Regions from separate parts of the Bacillus sp. S10(2024) genome, predicted to be linked through region 1. Evidence: a T-box and tRNA genes for the amino acid it is inferred to sense, from the RefSeq annotation. Region 1 holds a T-box; the other holds one or more tRNA genes.
What was found. A T-box is a leader RNA that pairs with one kind of tRNA and senses whether it is charged. The one in region 1 lies ahead of serS (serine--tRNA ligase), so its partner is inferred to be a tRNA-Ser.

Region 2: it encodes a tRNA-Ser, which carries the amino acid that the T-box ahead of serS (serine--tRNA ligase) is inferred to sense. The anticodon was not compared.

Annotation. Positions count from the first base shown of each region.
Region 1 is NZ_JBFLUR010000002.1:3,529,744-3,535,724, reverse strand. It holds gene AB1280_RS18065 (D-alanyl-D-alanine carboxypeptidase family protein) at 1-593, shown strand, start outside; gene pdxS (pyridoxal 5'-phosphate synthase lyase subunit PdxS) at 754-1,641, shown strand; gene pdxT (pyridoxal 5'-phosphate synthase glutaminase subunit PdxT) at 1,659-2,249, shown strand; T-box leader at 2,304-2,525, shown strand; gene serS (serine--tRNA ligase) at 2,575-3,849, shown strand; tRNA gene AB1280_RS18045 (tRNA-Ser) at 4,036-4,128, shown strand; gene AB1280_RS18040 (DUF3797 domain-containing protein) at 4,300-4,674, shown strand; gene AB1280_RS18035 (deoxynucleoside kinase) at 4,711-5,379, opposite strand; gene AB1280_RS18030 (deoxynucleoside kinase) at 5,379-5,981, opposite strand, start outside.
Region 2 is NZ_JBFLUR010000002.1:4,121,327-4,127,307, forward strand. It holds rRNA gene AB1280_RS20875 (23S ribosomal RNA) at 1-2,385, shown strand, start outside; rRNA gene rrf (5S ribosomal RNA) at 2,488-2,603, shown strand; tRNA gene AB1280_RS20885 (tRNA-Val) at 2,608-2,683, shown strand; tRNA gene AB1280_RS20890 (tRNA-Thr) at 2,691-2,766, shown strand; tRNA gene AB1280_RS20895 (tRNA-His) at 2,775-2,850, shown strand; tRNA gene AB1280_RS20900 (tRNA-Leu) at 2,867-2,947, shown strand; tRNA gene AB1280_RS20905 (tRNA-Gly) at 2,977-3,051, shown strand; tRNA gene AB1280_RS20910 (tRNA-Leu) at 3,068-3,156, shown strand; tRNA gene AB1280_RS20915 (tRNA-Arg) at 3,160-3,233, shown strand; tRNA gene AB1280_RS20920 (tRNA-Pro) at 3,243-3,316, shown strand; tRNA gene AB1280_RS20925 (tRNA-Ala) at 3,332-3,404, shown strand; tRNA gene AB1280_RS20930 (tRNA-Met) at 3,420-3,496, shown strand; tRNA gene AB1280_RS20935 (tRNA-Ile) at 3,501-3,577, shown strand; tRNA gene AB1280_RS20940 (tRNA-Ser) at 3,595-3,687, shown strand; tRNA gene AB1280_RS20945 (tRNA-Met) at 3,716-3,792, shown strand; tRNA gene AB1280_RS20950 (tRNA-Asp) at 3,795-3,870, shown strand; tRNA gene AB1280_RS20955 (tRNA-Phe) at 3,881-3,956, shown strand; tRNA gene AB1280_RS20960 (tRNA-Thr) at 3,972-4,047, shown strand; tRNA gene AB1280_RS20965 (tRNA-Lys) at 4,057-4,132, shown strand; tRNA gene AB1280_RS20970 (tRNA-Gly) at 4,140-4,210, shown strand; tRNA gene AB1280_RS20975 (tRNA-Ile) at 4,218-4,294, shown strand; tRNA gene AB1280_RS20980 (tRNA-Asn) at 4,298-4,372, shown strand; tRNA gene AB1280_RS20985 (tRNA-Ser) at 4,381-4,471, shown strand; tRNA gene AB1280_RS20990 (tRNA-Glu) at 4,478-4,549, shown strand; gene AB1280_RS20995 (L-lactate dehydrogenase) at 5,054-5,981, shown strand, end outside.

The DNA of each region.
Region 1 (5,981 bases):
TAAAAGGGTTAGTTAAGGGTTATGAAGGCGTAGATGGTTTAAAGACAGGTCATACTGATCAAGCAGGTTATTGCTTTACAGGTACAGCAGAACGTAATGGTATGCGTTTAATCTCTGTTGTTATTAAAACAAATTCTGAGACAGCTCGTTTTGATGAAACGAAGAAACTATTTGATTATGGTTTTACAAATTTCCAAACGAAAACGGTATATTCAAAAGGTTCTCAAGTAAAAGGTCATGAAACAGTTCATGTAAATAAAGCAAAAGATACAGAAGTACCAGTGCAGACGAAGGAAGAAATTATACTTCCAACGCCAAAAGGTAGTAAAGATATTTATAAAACAGATTTCAAAGCAGTAAATAAAGAGAATGAAGCACCAATTAAAAAAGGTACAACACTTGGTTATATGACCGTAACAGCAAAAGATGCTAATGATGTAGGGTTTTTAACTGGTAAATCCATTCAAGTAGATCTTGTAACAAAACAAGAGGTAGAAAAGGCAAATTGGTTTGTTCTTTCTATGCGAAGCATTGGTTCTTTCTTTAGTGGTATATGGAATGGTACAGTTGATACTGTAAAAGGTTGGTTTTAAAAGCTCCCGATAAGGGAGCTTTTTCATTTCCTATTTTTCGTACCTATTTTGTCAAAAAAATAGTAGACAAATCTCTGATAGATAATGGTAGAATGTAAGAGTATTCTTAATTTTCTTCGTTAGCGGGGAAAAGCAATTCACCTAGGGGGGTTTTTTGTACATGTTAAATGTAACAGGAACAGAGCGCGTAAAACGTGGAATGGCAGAAATGCAAAAAGGCGGCGTCATTATGGACGTAGTTAACGCTGAGCAAGCAAAAATTGCAGAAGCAGCAGGTGCTGTTGCTGTTATGGCATTAGAACGTGTTCCAGCTGATATTCGTGCAGCAGGCGGCGTTTCGCGTATGGCAGATCCAACAATTGTGGAAGAAGTAATGGGTGCTGTATCAATTCCGGTTATGGCAAAATGTCGTATTGGTCATCTTGTAGAAGCCCGCGTACTTGAATCATTAGGGGTAGACTATATTGATGAGAGTGAAGTATTAACTCCGGCTGATGAAGTGTACCATTTAAATAAACGTGATTATACTGTTCCGTTTGTATGTGGATGCCGTGATATCGGTGAAGCAGCACGCCGTATTGCTGAGGGGGCATCAATGCTTCGTACAAAAGGTGAGCCTGGTACAGGAAATATCGTAGAAGCTGTACGTCATATGCGCCAAGTAAATGCAGAAATTCGTCAAGTTGCAAGTCTGCGCGAAGATGAATTAATGACATATGCAAAAAATACGGGTGCTCCGTATGAAGTATTACTTGAAATTAAGCGCCTTGGTCGTTTACCAGTTGTAAACTTTGCAGCAGGTGGTGTTGCAACACCAGCAGATGCTGCATTAATGATGCAACTAGGTGCAGATGGTGTATTTGTAGGTTCTGGTATTTTTAAATCAGAAAACCCAGAGAAATTTGCACGTGCGATTGTTGAAGCAACAACGCATTATGAAGATTATGAATTAATCGCTCGCCTTTCTAAAGGACTAGGTAATGCAATGAAAGGTGTTGAAATTTCAACATTATTACCAGAACAACGCATGCAAGAGCGTGGCTGGTAATTAAAGGAGTTTTTGAAATGGTTACAATCGGTGTATTAGGACTTCAAGGAGCGGTTCGTGAGCATGTACGTGCAATAGAAGCAACTGGTGCACAATCGGTGATTGTGAAGCGTACAGAGCAATTAGAGGAAGTAGATGGGCTTATTTTACCAGGCGGTGAAAGTACAACGATGCGCCGTCTTATTGATAAATATGGTTTCATGGAACCTCTTCGTGAATTTGCTAAAGCAGGAAAACCGATGTTTGGTACATGTGCAGGTATGATCTTACTTGCAAAGAACCTTGTTGGATATGAGGAATCACATATTGGTGTAATGGATATTACAGTTGAACGCAATGCGTTTGGCCGTCAAAAAGATAGTTTTGAGGCTGCTCTTTCGATGGAAGGGGTAGGCGAAGACTTTATTGGCGTATTTATTCGTGCGCCATATGTTGTAGACGTAGAAAATCATATCGAAGTATTATGCACATATGAAGATCGTATGGTCGCGGTTCGTCAAAATCATTTATTAGCAGCTTCTTTCCATCCGGAATTAACAGATGATCATCGTGTTACGGGTTATTTTGTGGAGATGGTAAAGGAAGCGAAAATGAAAAAAACTGTATAAGTGACTTGAAACTTGTGCAAGATTATAGTAAATTGATGGTAACTATTTTATATGATAAATGTGTTGATAGGAAGTAGTAGCAAGAGACGTTTCTTATAGAGAGTCGGTGGTTGGTGAAAACCGATAGAAGCGATTTGCGAATCCATCCTGGAGTGAAGTGTGGAACAGTCTGTTGACTAGTAAACATTTCCGGTGAAGAGCCGTTATCTCTACTTGAGAGGAAAGCAATTATGTTTTCAATTAGGGTGGCAACGCGGGTTAACTCCCGTCCCTTTGTATAGGGACGGGAGTTTTTTATTTTTGTAAAAATAAAGGAGGAAATATTATGCTTGATATTAAATTTTTGCGTGCAAACTTTGAAGAAGTGAAAGCGAAACTGCAACATAGAGGCGAAGACTTAACAGACTTTGGTCGTTTTGAAGAATTAGACATAAAGAGAAGAGAATTACTTGTACAAACGGAAGAGCTGAAAAGCAAGCGTAATGAAGTATCCCAACAAATTTCTGTATTAAAGCGTGAAAAGAAAGATGCAGAGGCGCTTATTTTAGAAATGCGTGAAGTAAGTGATAAAGTTAAAGAGCTTGATAACGAGCTTCGTACAGTTGAAGAAGATCTTGAGCGATTAATGTTATCTATTCCAAACATTCCACATGAGTCTACACCAAATGGTGAGACAGAAGATGATAATGTGCAAGTTCGTACATGGGGAGAAGTTGAAGAATTTACGTTTGAACCAAAGCCACATTGGGATCTTGCAACGGATTTAGGAATGCTAGACTTTGAACGCGCTGGAAAAGTAACAGGTAGCCGTTTTGTATTTTATAAAGGTGCGGGTGCAAAATTAGAACGCGCTTTATTTAACTTCATGCTTGATCTTCATACAGAAGAACATGGCTATGAAGAGATTTTACCTCCGTATATTGTAAATCGTACAAGTATGATTGGAACAGGGCAACTTCCAAAGTTTGAAGAAGATGCGTTTCGTATTGAGAGTGAAGACTATTTCTTGATTCCTACAGCTGAAGTACCTGTAACAAACTTACATCGTGATGAAATTTTAAATGGTGAGCAATTGCCAATCCGTTATGCGGCGTTTAGTGCATGTTTCCGTTCTGAAGCAGGATCTGCGGGTCGTGATACACGTGGTTTAATTCGTCAGCACCAATTTAATAAAGTAGAGCTTGTGAAATTTGTAAAACCTGAAGATTCTTATGAAGAACTAGAAAAGTTAACAAATGATGCAGAGCGTGTATTACAATTATTAGGTCTTCCATACCGTGTGATGAGTATGTGCACAGGAGATTTAGGATTTACAGCAGCGAAGAAATACGATATTGAAGTATGGATTCCTAGCTATGGTACATATCGTGAAATTTCTTCTTGTAGTAACTTTGAAGCATTCCAAGCACGCCGTGCAAATATCCGTTTCCGCCGTGACACAAAAGCAAAACCAGAGCATGTTCATACACTAAACGGATCTGGACTTGCAATTGGCCGTACGGTAGCAGCTATTTTAGAGAACTACCAACAAGAAGATGGTTCTATTATCATTCCAGAAGTTCTTCGCCCTTATATGGGAGGAAAAACAGTAATTAAATAAATTTATTGTTATTAATATACACTCACTGTTATTTTAAAATAATAACATCTTTAGCTATTTAGTAGGGTAGAATACATTTTATGAAAAAGGAGAGAGAAAAAATCTCTTTCCTTTTTATATTATCTATAATAGTAGGGTTGACGAACAGTTTTTCTTTTGATATTATATTTCATGTCATGTTAACACGGAGGAATACCCAAGTCTGGCTGAAGGGATCGGTCTTGAAAACCGACAGGCGGTGTGAGCCGCGCGGGGGTTCGAATCCCTCTTCCTCCGCCATATATAATTGACAACAGCGCATATAAGTGGAGATTGGAGAACTCGTTACCAACACGTAACGAGTTTTTATTTTAACCAAACAGGAAGTAGCATATAGGAGAATGAACCTCTTATAGGAACACTCATATTCCGAGGATTATCTTCATAGATATGAAAGGAGCTACCATGGCCATGGATATTATTATACAAACGTTTCCGCTTGACGGAAAAACACTATATTATGTACAATGTCCCGTTTGCAAGAAAAATAAAATCTTAAACAGTGCTGCAAACGTATCTCGTATTGTAAGCGATGAAACATTTCGTAAACTTTGTGGTTGCATCTGTGATGTGAAAAAAGAAGTGAAGAAAGTAGAAACGCCAATGCAAGTTGAGAAAAAGGCAGATTCAAAACGTAAAGTAATTACAGCCGTTATTAAAGGAAAAGAAATGACGGTAAAAGAAATTGCTGAAGCGTATAATATTAGTGTAAGCACTGTGCGTCAGCGTATTAGTGCAGGGAAATCAGAGAGTGAAATTATTGCTCCGACGAAAAAGAAAAACTAAGTTCATAGGAAAAACCCGTGCGATTGCACGGGTTTTTTATTTTACAAGTTTACGTGTTTGTTGTAAGAAGTGACCGATTTTCTTAATAATTGGTTCAATTGAATTTTCATTTTGTAAAATATCATATTCGTTAATATTAAGACGCAATACAGGACAAGCATTAAAATCATTAATCCAATTTTCGTAACGTTCATGCATTTCTTTCCAATATTCAATTGGTGTTTGTTGTTCCATTGGTCTTCCGCGTTCTTTAATGCGATCTACAATATCTTCAAATGATCCTTCTAAGTAAATTAGTAAATTAGGATGTGGGAAGTAAGGTGTCATAACCATTGCATCAAATAAACTTTTATATGTTTCATAATCTGTAGCGGTCATTGTTCCTTTTTCATAATGCATTTTGGCAAAAATTCCCGTGTCCTCATAAATAGAACGGTCTTGAATAAATCCTCCGCCATATTCGAAGATTCTTTTTTGTTCTTTAAAGCGCTCTGCTAAGAAATAAACTTGTAGGTGGAAGCTCCAACGTGTGAAGTCTCCATAAAATTTATCTAAATATGGATTAGAGTCTACTTTTTCAAATGATGTGCGGTAACCAAGTGTATTGGCAAGGGCGTTTGTCATTGTAGATTTCCCAACACCAACTGTGCCGGCAATCGTAATAACAGCATCATTTGGAATATCATATTTTTGTCTCAAATTCATTACTGGTTAATCTCCTTTGTCAGTGTGTTTTGTAATGTTGATAAGATTACATTTAAGTCCGATTCATTTTTTACAAAATCCATGTTATCTCCATTGAATTTTAATACGGGGATGTCTGGATGATCTTTTTTGAATGTTTCCATTGCTATTTCGTAATCTTTAATGAGTTGCAATAAATAATTAGGATCTATATTTTTTTCGAATTCACGTCCGCGCATGGCAATTCTTTTTTGTAGCGTTTCTAAACTTGCTGTTATATATACGATGACATTTGGAACTGGCATATCTTGTGTTAAGATACGATAAATTTGCATGTATTTATCGTATTGAGCACCTTGTAATGTTTGAGATGCAAAAATCAAGTTTTTAAATATATGGTAATCTGCTACGACAGGTATATGTTGTTTTAAATATTTTGTATCAATGTCTTCTAATTGCTTATATCGGTTGCATAAGAAAAACATTTCTAATTGAAAAGCCCATTCCTCAATATTATCGTAAAATTTTCCTAAAAAAGGATTTTCATCAACGATTTCTTTTAATAAATGGAGTTGCATGTGAGTCGATATCGCTTTCGCGAGTGAAGTTTTTCCAACACCAAT
Region 2 (5,981 bases), 590 kb from region 1:
GGGGAGTGAAAGAGATCCTGAAACCGTGTGCCTACAAATAGTCAGAGCCCGTTAACGGGTGATGGCGTGCCTTTTGTAGAATGAACCGGCGAGTTACGATCCCGTGCGAGGTTAAGCTGAAGAGGCGGAGCCGTAGCGAAAGCGAGTCTGAATAGGGCGTTTAGTACGTGGTCGTAGACCCGAAACCAGGTGATCTACCCATGTCCAGGGTGAAGTTCAGGTAACACTGAATGGAGGCCCGAACCCACGCACGTTGAAAAGTGCGGGGATGAGGTGTGGGTAGCGGAGAAATTCCAATCGAACCTGGAGATAGCTGGTTCTCCCCGAAATAGCTTTAGGGCTAGCCTTAAGTGTAAGAGTCTTGGAGGTAGAGCACTGATTGGACTAGGGGTCCCCATCGGATTACCGAATTCAGTCAAACTCCGAATGCCAATGACTTATCCTTAGGAGTCAGACTGCGAGTGATAAGATCCGTAGTCAAAAGGGAAACAGCCCAGACCGCCAGCTAAGGTCCCAAAGTGTGTATTAAGTGGAAAAGGATGTGGAGTTGCTTAGACAACTAGGATGTTGGCTTAGAAGCAGCCACCATTTAAAGAGTGCGTAATAGCTCACTAGTCGAGTGACTCTGCGCCGAAAATGTACCGGGGCTAAATACACCACCGAAGCTGCGGATTGATACCTATGGTATCAGTGGTAGGGGAGCGTTCTAAGTGCTGTGAAGTCAGATCGTAAGGACTGGTGGAGCGCTTAGAAGTGAGAATGCCGGTATGAGTAGCGAAAGACGGGTGAGAATCCCGTCCACCGAATGCCTAAGGTTTCCTGAGGAAGGCTCGTCCGCTCAGGGTTAGTCAGGACCTAAGCCGAGGCCGACAGGCGTAGGCGATGGACAACAGGTTGATATTCCTGTACCACCTCTTTATCGTTTGAGCAATGGAGGGACGCAGAAGGATAGAAGAAGCGTGCGATTGGTTGTGCACGTCCAAGCAGTTAGGCTGGTAAGTAGGCAAATCCGCTTACCGTGAAGGCTGAGCTGTGATGGGGAAGCTCCTTATGGAGCGAAGTCTTTGATTCCCCGCTGCCAAGAAAAGCTTCTAGCGAGATAAAAGGTGCCTGTACCGCAAACCGACACAGGTAGGCGAGGAGAGAATCCTAAGGTGTGCGAGAGAACTCTGGTTAAGGAACTCGGCAAAATGACCCCGTAACTTCGGGAGAAGGGGTGCTTTCTTAACGGAAAGCCGCAGTGAATAGGCCCAAGCGACTGTTTAGCAAAAACACAGGTCTCTGCGAAGCCGTAAGGCGAAGTATAGGGGCTGACACCTGCCCGGTGCTGGAAGGTTAAGGAGAGGGGTTAGCGCAAGCGAAGCTCTGAACTGAAGCCCCAGTAAACGGCGGCCGTAACTATAACGGTCCTAAGGTAGCGAAATTCCTTGTCGGGTAAGTTCCGACCCGCACGAAAGGTGTAACGATTTGGGCACTGTCTCAACCAGAGACTCGGTGAAATTATAGTACCTGTGAAGATGCAGGTTACCCGCGACAGGACGGAAAGACCCCGTGGAGCTTTACTGTAGCCTGATATTGAATTTTGGTACAGCTTGTACAGGATAGGCGGGAGCCTTTGAAGCCGGAGCGCTAGCTTCGGTGGAGGCGCTGGTGGGATACCGCCCTGGCTGTATTGAAATTCTAACCTACGGGTCTTATCGACCCGGGAGACAGTGTCAGGTGGGCAGTTTGACTGGGGCGGTCGCCTCCTAAAAAGTAACGGAGGCGCCCAAAGGTTCCCTCAGAATGGTTGGAAATCATTCGTAGAGTGCAAAGGCATAAGGGAGCTTGACTGCGAGACCTACAAGTCGAGCAGGGACGAAAGTCGGGCTTAGTGATCCGGTGGTTCCGCATGGAAGGGCCATCGCTCAACGGATAAAAGCTACCCCGGGGATAACAGGCTTATCTCCCCCAAGAGTCCACATCGACGGGGAGGTTTGGCACCTCGATGTCGGCTCATCGCATCCTGGGGCTGTAGTCGGTCCCAAGGGTTGGGCTGTTCGCCCATTAAAGCGGTACGCGAGCTGGGTTCAGAACGTCGTGAGACAGTTCGGTCCCTATCCGTCGTGGGCGTAGGAAATTTGAGAGGAGCTGTCCTTAGTACGAGAGGACCGGGATGGACGCACCGCTGGTGTACCAGTTGTTCTGCCAAGGGCATAGCTGGGTAGCTATGTGCGGAAGGGATAAGTGCTGAAAGCATCTAAGCATGAAGCCCCCCTCAAGATGAGATTTCCCATAGCGTTAAGCTAGTAAGATCCCTGAAAGATGATCAGGTTGATAGGTTCGAGGTGGAAGCGTGGTGACACGTGGAGCTGACGAATACTAATAGATCGAGGACTTAACCATATAATATGAAGCAAGTGTTATCTAGTTTTGAGAGAACATAAAAAAACTTGTTGACTTTTTGAGTCAATCAAGTATAATAATGATTGTCTCAAATGAATATAGTCTGGTAATGATGGCAGAGAGGTCACACCCGTTCCCATACCGAACACGGAAGTTAAGCTCTCTAGCGCCGATGGTAGTTGGGACTTTGTCCCTGTGAGAGTAGGACGTTGCCAGGCAAATGGAGGATTAGCTCAGCTGGGAGAGCACCTGCCTTACAAGCAGGGGGTCGGCGGTTCGATCCCGTCATCCTCCACCATATAAATGCCGGCTTAGCTCAATTGGTAGAGCAACTGACTTGTAATCAGTAGGTTGGGGGTTCAAGTCCTCTAGCCGGCACCAGGATTATGGCGGCTGTGGCGAAGTGGTTAACGCATCGGATTGTGGCTCCGACACTCGTGGGTTCGATTCCCATCAGTCGCCCCATTTTTAAAAATAATATGCGGGTGTGGCGGAATTGGCAGACGCACCAGACTTAGGATCTGGCGCCTTTGGCGTGGGGGTTCGACTCCCTTCACCCGCACTTTCAGTAAAATAACTCATACATGTCTTGCGGAAGTAGTTCAGTGGTAGAATACAACCTTGCCAAGGTTGGGGTCGCGGGTTCGAATCCCGTCTTCCGCTCCAGTTTTCAATATGACATGCCGGGGTGGCGGAACAGGCAGACGCACAGGACTTAAAATCCTGCGGTGGGTGACCACCGTGCGGGTTCGACCCCCGCCCTCGGCACCATATGCGCCCGTAGCTCAATTGGATAGAGCGTTTGACTACGGATCAAAAGGTTAGGGGTTCGAGTCCTCTCGGGCGCGCTTTATTAACGGGAAGTGGCTCAGCTTGGTAGAGCACCTGGTTTGGGACCAGGGGGTCGCAGGTTCGAATCCTGTCTTCCCGATAGCTTTAAAACAATGGGGCCTTAGCTCAGCTGGGAGAGCGCCTGCCTTGCACGCAGGAGGTCAGCGGTTCGATCCCGCTAGGCTCCACTTATAATTCTTTATGGCGGTGTAGCTCAGCTGGCTAGAGCGTACGGTTCATACCCGTGAGGTCGGGGGTTCGATCCCCTCCGCCGCTACCATAAAGGACCTTTAGCTCAGCTGGTTAGAGCAGACGGCTCATAACCGTCCGGTCGTAGGTTCGAGTCCTACAAGGTCCACCACTCAAGTTTTTATATATGGAGGTATACCCAAGTTCGGCTGAAGGGATCGGTCTTGAAAACCGACAGGCGGCGAGAGTCGCGCGGGGGTTCGAATCCCTCTACCTCCTCCATTTTTTATTTAAAAGAATATTATATCATCGCGGGGTGGAGCAGTCTGGTAGCTCGTCGGGCTCATAACCCGAAGGTCGCAGGTTCAAATCCTGTCCCCGCAACCAATGGTCCCGTGGTGTAGTGGTTAACATGCCTGCCTGTCACGCAGGAGATCGCCGGTTCGACCCCGGTCGGGACCGCCATTTATATTAAGGCTCGGTAGCTCAGTCGGTAGAGCAGAGGACTGAAAATCCTCGTGTCGGCGGTTCGATTCCGTCCCGAGCCACCATTTTGAAATATGCAAGCCGGCTTAGCTCAATTGGTAGAGCAACTGACTTGTAATCAGTAGGTTGGGGGTTCAAGTCCTCTAGCCGGCACCATTTCAAAATGAGCCATTAGCTCAGTTGGTAGAGCATCTGACTTTTAATCAGAGGGTCGAAGGTTCGAGTCCTTCATGGCTCACCATTTTTATGCGGGTGTAGTTTAGTGGTAAAACAAGAGCCTTCCAAGCTCTGGTCGAGAGTTCGATTCTCTTCACCCGCTTTTTCTAGGGCCTATAGCTCAGCTGGTTAGAGCGCACGCCTGATAAGCGTGAGGTCGATGGTTCGAGTCCATTTAGGCCCACCATATTCCGCAGTAGCTCAGTGGTAGAGCTATCGGCTGTTAACCGATCGGTCGTAGGTTCGAGTCCTACCTGCGGAGCCATATAATATAGAGAAGTACCCAAGTGGCTCAAGGGGCTCCCCTGCTAAGGGAGTAGATCGCGTAAGCGGTGCGAGGGTTCGAATCCCTTCTTCTCTGCCAGAAATTGGCCCGTTGGTCAAGTGGTTAAGACACCGCCCTTTCACGGCGGTAACACGGGTTCGAATCCCGTACGGGTCATATTAAAAAAGATAGCAGATTCTGCTATCTTTTTTTGCATTTTAGAGATTTTTTTTCGTATTTAAGAAAGACTAATAATATGGCGAACAAAAGTGAGAATCTTTGGCGTAGTTATTAAAGGAATAATTTTTGATTTGCAGAAATGAAATGGAGCCATAAAGGTTGCTGAGGACTACTGCAAATTATAAAGAGAAAAGGATATTCTAACTTTTCTTTGTATTCGATGGTTTTATATTTTATTAAAAATAAGTTTAATAGTATATATTTTACTTTTCACAATCTAAAGAAAACGCTACCATTGAAGTTGATTCCATGCTTGGTATTATAACTTTCTCCTATCTGTGAAAAAGTTCACAAATAGGTCAAAAAACGTGAATATATTCACAAAGAAACGTGCTACAATATGTATGTAAGGAAGTTAAACAATATAAAATCAGTATTTTAATTTTTTACTTAAATGACAATGCTAATAATGATATTAGAAAATAGAGAGGGGATTTTACCATGAAAAAAGGTATCAACCGCGTAGTATTAGTAGGAACAGGAGCTGTAGGTTGCAGCTATGCATATTCTATGATTAACCAAGGTGTAGTTGAAGAGTTTGTTCTTGTTGATGTAAACGAAGCAAAAGCAGAAGGCGAAGCAATGGACTTAAGCCACGCTGTTCCATTCGCTCTAGCTCCAACAAAAGTTTGGAAAGGTAGCTATGCAGATTGTAAAGATGCAGATCTTGTTGTTATCACTGCTGGATTACCACAAAAGCCAGGTGAAACTCGCTTAGATTTAGTTGAGAAGAATACAAAAATCTTTAAACAAATCGTTCGCGGTATTATGGATAGCGGATTTGATGGTATCTTCTTAATCGCAACTAACCCAGTGGACATTTTAACTTATGTAACTTGGAAAGAATCTGGATTACCAAAAGAGCGCGTAATCGGTTCTGGTACAACTTTAGACTCTGCTCGCTTCCGTTATATGTTAGGTGAGTACTTAGATATAGACCCACGTAACGTGCATGCGTATATTATTGGTGAACATGGTGACACAGAGCTTCCTGTATGGAGCCATGCTTCTATCGGTGTACAAAAGATAGAAACAATCTTAGCGAACAATGAGCAGTATAAACAAAGTGATTTAGATGAAATCTTTGCAAATGTACGCGATGCTGCTTACCATATTATTCAACGTAAAGGTTCAACTTACTACGGTATCGGTATGTCACTATTACGTATAACTAAAGCGATCTTAAACAACGAGAACAGCGTATTGACAGTATCTGCATATCTTGAAGGACAATACGGACAAAGAGATGTTTACGTAGGTGTTCCAGCAGTTATCAACCGTCAAGGTGTTCGAGAAGTTGTAGAGCTTGAATTAAATGCAGAAGAAGAATTGAAATTTGATCATTCTGTAAAAGTGCTAAAAGAAACTA